3 regions of the Alishewanella sp. HH-ZS genome follow, and region 3 is predicted to be linked to each of the others. Evidence: predicted binding sites of a transcription regulator. Region 3 holds the regulator's gene; each other region holds the start of a gene.
What was found. The regulator LexA, encoded in region 3, represses DNA repair genes until DNA is damaged. The targets are predictions, from matches to a motif close to TACTGTATNNNNATACAGTA.

Region 1 (2,274 bases), on a different contig from region 3:
ATAATGCGGTTGAATATCTATCAGCTCGATTACCTGGCCGGTAATATTTAAGACGCCGGAGCTCCGGCAAACTTTTGTTTAAGTAAGAGAATGTTATGTCACAGTTAATTTCTGGTACAGTGAAGTGGTTCAACGAGGAAAAAGGTTTTGGTTTTATCGCCCGTGACGGCGGCAAAGACGTGTTTGTACACTTCCGCGCCATCAACGGCACTGGCCGTAAAACGCTGGTTGAAGGCCAGAAAGTAACTTTCGAAGTTACTGAAGGTCAAAAAGGCCCACAGGCTGAAAACGTCACTGTTACCGGTTAATTAGTCTCGTTTTTGTAAAAGAGCCGGCCCTAGCGCCGGCTTTTTATTGCAGCCGACTTTATTGCCGTTTTAATTGGTACCGCTGCTGTGGTTTAAACCGGCTGGTTTAGCCAGGCAGACAGGCGGCACTGTTACTGTTATTCGGGTGGGTTAGCGTCACGTCAAATGGCAGGCTTAACTGCTCTTCGCACTGTGTTTTAAAGCCCAATTGCAATCCCAGCAAGCGAATACCCTGATCCGCGCGTCTTTGCCAGGCCTGTGCTAACAGCTCGTTTAGTAAAACCGGATCCAGATGCTGGCTTTGCGTCTCGACTGTGGTCAGCCGAAAATCACTAAACTTTAATTTCACGCCGATTTTGGCCAGTAAATGCGCCTTGCCGCTTTGCTCGAGCCGGCATTGTAAATCCGGCAATAACTGTTGCAGCATCTGCTGGGCGTCAGTTAGCTGGTGTAAATCGCTGGCCAGGGTGCGCTCCACCGCAACCGATTTGCGCTCCCGGCTCGGTTGCACCTCCCGCAGATCGATACCCTGACAGCGCTCTAATAAACTGGCAGTTTGACTGCCGAACTCTTTGAGTAGGGCGCTTAGTAACGGCAGCGGCACTTCACCACCCGGCGGTACGATATCGCGGCAAAATTGCAATCCCAGCCTGGCCAGTTTCTCTGCTGCCTTAGGGCCGACACCGGGAATTTTGCGTAGTGGCAGAGCGGCAACAAAGTCAGCTACCTTAGCCGGCGTTAACACAAAAAGCCCATCCGGCTTATTTTCATCACTGGCAATTTTTGCCAGAAATTTATTTGGTGCCACCCCGGCGGAGACGGTCAGACCGGTTTCCGCGAACACGCTACGGCGGATATCTTCGGCAATCAGTGTCGCGCTGCCGGCAAAATGTGGGCTGGCACTGACATCAAGATAGGCTTCATCGAGAGATAAGGGTTCGACTAACGGCGTGTAGCGCAAAAAAATCTGGCGGATCTGCTTACTGACTGCCTGATATTTATCCATATTGCCGCGGACAAAAGTCAGCTGTGGGCAACGCTTTAACGCCTCATGACTGGACATCGCGGAGCGCACACCAAAGGCCCGCGCCGGATAATTACAGGTGGCGACAACACCCCGTTTACCGTCACTGCCGATGGCAAGCGGAATATCACGCAGCCGCGGATTATCGCGCATCTCCACGGCGGCGAAGAAGCAGTCCATATCCAGATGAATAATTTTCCGCGTCGAAGTCATTACTGCTTAGTATGCTGTATGAATAACCAGTAATGTAGCCGATGGCCGCGGCTTTGGCAACTTTGCTGCACATTTTTAGCGCGCTAATACGGCGCCGGCGGCAGATTTGCTTTTTCAGAAGTCTGGATGGCTGTTTTTTCGGTGCAACAATTTTTATTTCAGGGTAGAATAGCCGCCAGTTTTTCAAACTGTCGTTAACGTTAAGCGTGATAGCCGCGCTCAGGAGAAAGCATGTTAAAGCGTGATATGAATATTGCGGATTTTGATCCGGAATTATGGCAATCCATGGTTCAGGAAACTGAGCGGCAGGAGGCTCACATTGAGCTGATCGCGTCAGAAAACTATGCCAGCCCCCGGGTGCTGCAGGCGCAAGGTTCACAATTAACCAATAAATATGCTGAAGGTTATCCGCACAAACGTTACTACGGCGGCTGTGAATATGTGGATATCGCGGAAGATTTAGCCATTGCCCGCGCGAAAGAATTGTTTGGTGCCGACTACGCCAACGTGCAACCGCACTCAGGTTCACAGGCGAACTCCGCGGTATTCCTGGCCTTGTTAAATGCCGGCGATACTATTCTGGGTATGAGTCTGGCCCATGGCGGTCACCTGACGCACGGTGCCACAGTAAGCGCCTCGGGTAAGCTGTATCATGCGGTACAGTACGGTCTGCATCCTGAAACGGGTGTGATTGATTATGATCAGGCTGAAGCCCTGGCCTTAGAGCAC
Region 2 (2,274 bases), on a different contig from region 3:
CAATTGACCACTAGGCAAATGAGTTTGGCAGCGCTTAAATTTTTTACCGCTACCACAGGGGCAGGGATCATTAGCGCCCAATTTAATCGCCGGCAACGCAGTAAGCTTACCGCTGGTATAATACCAACGATCCTGAAAGATAAAGTCCGAGACTTCCGCGATAAACTCCAGCTTGTTGTGCTGAATAAAGCTGGCAATAAAACTAACCTGTCCCTGCTTCGGCTCGGATATGGTGTGTTTCACTTCTAGTTTGCAAAAATGTACCGCTTTGGCAAAAGCTTCCAGCGCGGCAGCAGATTCGCTGGCCCGTTGCTCTGCGGCAAGGGTGGCAAGCAGATACTGACTGTCGGCAACACAAAAGGCACTATACCGAGAACGCATCAGGCGTTCACAACTATCAGGTTGAGCCTGCCCACTTAAATAGGGTTGGCAGCATTCTGCAAAAGCCTTACCTGAACAGCAATAGCATAACATCTTATCTCTCCGGGCCGACCTGTTCCGCACGCGTTACCGTACTCTTCATGTCATTGGTTGCGAGGGTATTACGCTATTAGTTTAACGACTTTGCTGCAATGCTGATAGCCCAGGGGCAGCGGCTGTTATTAGTGAGCCGCCGTCGTATCTGTAGGCAGTATATGCAAGCTACATTGTTGCTGTATGGCAAAAGTCTGCAGTAGCTGCTGTTGCTGAGACGGTAATTTCTGGCAACAGATCACCGCCTGGCAATCCGGGTTCTGTAATGTCGCTTGGATCAGCTGTGACAAGTCGGCTGTTGCTTGAGTATGAACCACGAGAATATGCTGTAATGGCAACTGACAAGCTTGCCAGAATGCTTTTGCCGGTTTAAAACCAGGGGCGATTAGAACAATCCAGCCGCTCGCTTGGCGATACTGTTGTAACAGCTTAAGTAATTGCAACTCGCTGCTGTGTTGTTGCAATTGCTGCCAGTGATTTGCTGTGCTGCTGGCAGCTTGATGCTGACTCGATTCAGTTTGGTAAGAATGGTTAGATACAAACATGGCAACCTCTATCTGTGTATTTGTACAGTGTATGCATATACAGTAGTTGCTGTTTAAATAAAAAGCAAGTGCTTTTCTGCAGGCAATTTTGCAGTCGCCTGTCATGCAACTGTCATTTTAAGGTTCTACTATTCGCCAGTTATTGCTGGCGGAGCCAAAAGATGGCGGTTTCTGAACTCTGTTGCACAGAACTGGATAAAATTTTACATAAACGGGCGTTACAGCCAGTGTTTCAACCCATTCTGAATTTGCAGGACGGTACTGTCATTGCCTATGAAGCGCTGATCCGTGGCCCCTCTGATAGCCCGTTACATTCGCCACTACAATTATTTAAAACTGCTCTGGGCTGTGGTCAGCTGGAGCAATTAGAGATGCTGTGCCGTGAGCTGAGTATAGAGAGCTTTGCTAAAGCAGAACTGAATAGCAAACTCTTTCTTAACGTCAATCCACTTATCTTACTGACGGCAGACCATCCCAGCGGTTTGACCAAACAACTGTTAAAGGCGGCACAGATTGACCCCTCGGAAGTGGTGATCGAAATTTCCGAACAGTATCAGGTGGAAGATGCCGGTTTACTGGTTAAAGCTGTGCAGCATTATCGGGAGCTGGGCTTTCAAATTGCGATTGATGATTTAGGCAGCGGCTTTTCAGGTTTGAAACTGTGGTCTGAATTACAGCCTGATATTGTGAAGATTGATCGGCATTTTATTAGCGAACTGGACAAAGACCTTACCAAACAAGCTTTCGTGCGCAATATTGTTAGTCTGGCCAAAGCGATTGGCGCAACCGTAGTGGCTGAAGGAATAGAAACCGCTGAAGAGTTAAGATGGTGTCGTGAACTGGGCGCCGATTTGGGACAGGGCTATTTGTTAGGACGGCCTCAAGCCAGTTTTGCCGATCCGCAACGTTGTCGGACGCTGTTTAGCACTGAACTTCACAGTGAAATCAGTTCTGAACAAGTCGAAGCCTTGTTGCTTGAGGTGGCCGCTGTCAGTCCACAGCAGACGGTTGCCCAGGCAGCAGCCCTATTTCAATCAGATAGTCAGTTGCAAAGTTTACCGGTAGTTGAACAGGGCCGACCTGTTGGTTTGATTTGCCGCACTGATCTGCAAGCCTTGCTGGCGCAGCCTTTTGGCCGGGCACTCTATGAAAAGAAATCTTTAGCCAGTGTGATGAACCGGCAACCGGTAGTGGTTGAGATCAGTGCCACGCTCGAGGAGGTAAGCCAGCGTGTCGCTGACGATGAGCACAATGC
Region 3 (2,274 bases):
GGTTGGGATCACCAGCGGCCGGTCAACTTCCAGCAGATAGTTCTCGCCTTTGGCCAGCTTGTTAGCAATTTGCTCACGTGGGGTAGCCAACAGGGAGAAATATTCGATCTCATGATCAAGATATTTGTAATGCCACTTCCACTGCGAGCCCGTCACTAATACGGTGACATCTGCAGCCGAGGTATCTTCCATCGCGATTAAGGTTTTGGTGGCAGGTATTGCCATACCAATCAGAATCACCACCGGAATGGCGGTCCACAGAATTTCAACCTTAGTGCTTTCGTGAAACTGAGCCGGCTGCACTCCCCGCGCTTTGCGGTGGCGAATGATGGACCAGAACATGATCCCAAACACCACTGCACCGATAACGCAACAAATCCAGAAAATTGTCATATGCAGTTGATAAACCTGCTGACTAATTTCCGTAACGCCCCGGGTCATATTTAAAGGCATGGATGTTGATGCATTTGCCGATGCGGCAAAAAGCAGGGTCGGCAGCGACCAAAGCAGACAACGCGCGTTTGTCACTGTACTTCTCCTCTGTCATTTGCAAAGCAAATTGCAGAAACCAAGTACACAGAACTACACGGTTTTTTTACTACCCACCCAACCGAATCTATGTGCTATACCCTTCATCCTTAAAGATTCGGGGATATAAGTTTCGCAATTTATTATTGTTATTGTTCTTGGGTTGATTTCGAGGCTAGCGCTGAAATCAGTAGCGGCACACCTGTTGTTATTTTTTCGCCGGCTACCGTCTAAGAATTATCCAGGATGAAGATTATGTAAACCCCTAAAATGCAAAAGTGCCGATAAAACCAACAGGTCATACCAGCGCTTTTAAAAATAAGCTATTGAGAAATTTTATAAATTATAACCAGCTACCGTTACGGATCACCCCAACTGCCAAGCCTTCTACGGCGAAAAATTGCTGCCGCAAGTCAACTTTTATCACCTCAAAATCCGGATTTTCCGGTAACAGCAATACCTGATGGCCATCGCGCTGAAAGCGTTTTACCGTGACTTCATCATCGACCCGCGCGACGATGACCTGACCTGGCTGCGCCTGCTGGGTTTTGTGCACGGCCAGTAAGTCGCCATCCAGAATACCGATATCCTGCATACTCATACCTTGCACCCGCAATAAGAAATCAGCATGCGGTTTAAACAGGTTGGCATCGATCTGGTAATGATCCTGGACATGCTCTGCTGCCAGGATCGGCTGACCGGCGGCGACTTTACCAATTAATGGCAAACCCAGTTGCTCCGGGGGCGCGTCCTCTTCCAGTAAACGGATCCCACGAGAGGTGCCGGGTAACATCGCGATCACACCTTTCTTGGCCAGAGCTTTTAAATGTTCTTCCGCTGCGTTAGCTGACTTAAAGCCCAGCCGCACGGCAATTTCTGCCCGCGTCGGCGGCATACCGGTTTCCTGTTGATAATCCTTAATCAGCTGCAGAATTTCTGCCTGTCGTGGAGTAAGAGGTCTGTTCATGCTGGCTACCCATACAGTATTTACTGTGAGTATATACAGTCTTTCTGGCCTTGCCAAGTTTTCAGCGCGAACAAAACTTGCTGCTATGATCAGCTATGCTATTCTTAGCGCCCATTTTTTTCAGGTCAGTAAGGTTATGTTGTCAGGCTTTAAGCTGTTTACCAAACTGTTACGATGGCCCATCCGGCTGTTGGTGAAATATAAAATTGTGCCCGATAATCCGCTGCATGCGCTTGGAGTCGAGCCCGGACGGCCCTTGCTGTATATCTGCCATACTGAGTCCGCCAGTGATTTGGCAACCTTACGCCGGGTATGTCAGCAGTTACAATTACCTGATCCGCTATCGAAGGTGCAATTAGGGTCACAGCTGTTGCCCCGCACTCTGTTTCTGGAGCAACCACACCGGCTGATCGGCGGGCGCGGCAAAACCCGTGCCCTGCAACAAGGCCAGCAACTGTTAGCCGCCCATCTGGCACAGCCTGAGCTAAGAGCGCAGTTAATGCCGGCTGCCATTTTATGGGGCCGGGCACCGGGTAAAGAGAACAGCATTAAATGGCTGATTGGCGAAGCACACTCACCAAACTGGCTGGCAAAATTACTTATTGTGCTAATTTCCGGACGCCATACGCTGGTGCGACTGAGTAAACCCGTGGATCTGCAACAAATGGCGGCCCAGTTTGGTTCCGCACCGGAAACGGCGCGCAAACTGTTACGGATGTCGCGGATCCACTTTTACCGGCAACGGCTGGCGGCAACCGGGCCCAAACTGATGCAACGTA

Region 1: the regulator LexA is predicted to act here: its motif matches at 1,558-1,577, upstream of dinB (DNA polymerase IV).
Region 2: the regulator LexA is predicted to act here: its motif matches at 1,045-1,064, upstream of A9165_RS09750 (SulA-like leucine-rich domain-containing protein).

Annotation. Positions count from the first base shown of each region.
Region 1 covers NZ_LZEJ01000009.1:50,891-53,164, reverse strand. Annotated here, with positions in the region: gene A9165_RS05095 (cold-shock protein) at 96-308, shown strand; gene dinB (DNA polymerase IV) at 415-1,545, opposite strand; gene glyA (serine hydroxymethyltransferase) at 1,777-2,274, shown strand, end outside.
Region 2 covers NZ_LZEJ01000021.1:1,582-3,855, reverse strand. Annotated here, with positions in the region: gene A9165_RS09755 (YchJ family protein) at 1-381, opposite strand, end outside; gene A9165_RS09750 (SulA-like leucine-rich domain-containing protein) at 603-1,019, opposite strand; gene A9165_RS09745 (phosphodiesterase) at 1,181-2,274, shown strand, end outside.
Region 3 covers NZ_LZEJ01000005.1:37,174-39,447, forward strand. Annotated here, with positions in the region: gene coxB (cytochrome c oxidase subunit II) at 1-453, opposite strand, end outside; gene lexA (transcriptional repressor LexA) at 872-1,495, opposite strand; gene plsB (glycerol-3-phosphate 1-O-acyltransferase PlsB) at 1,632-2,274, shown strand, end outside.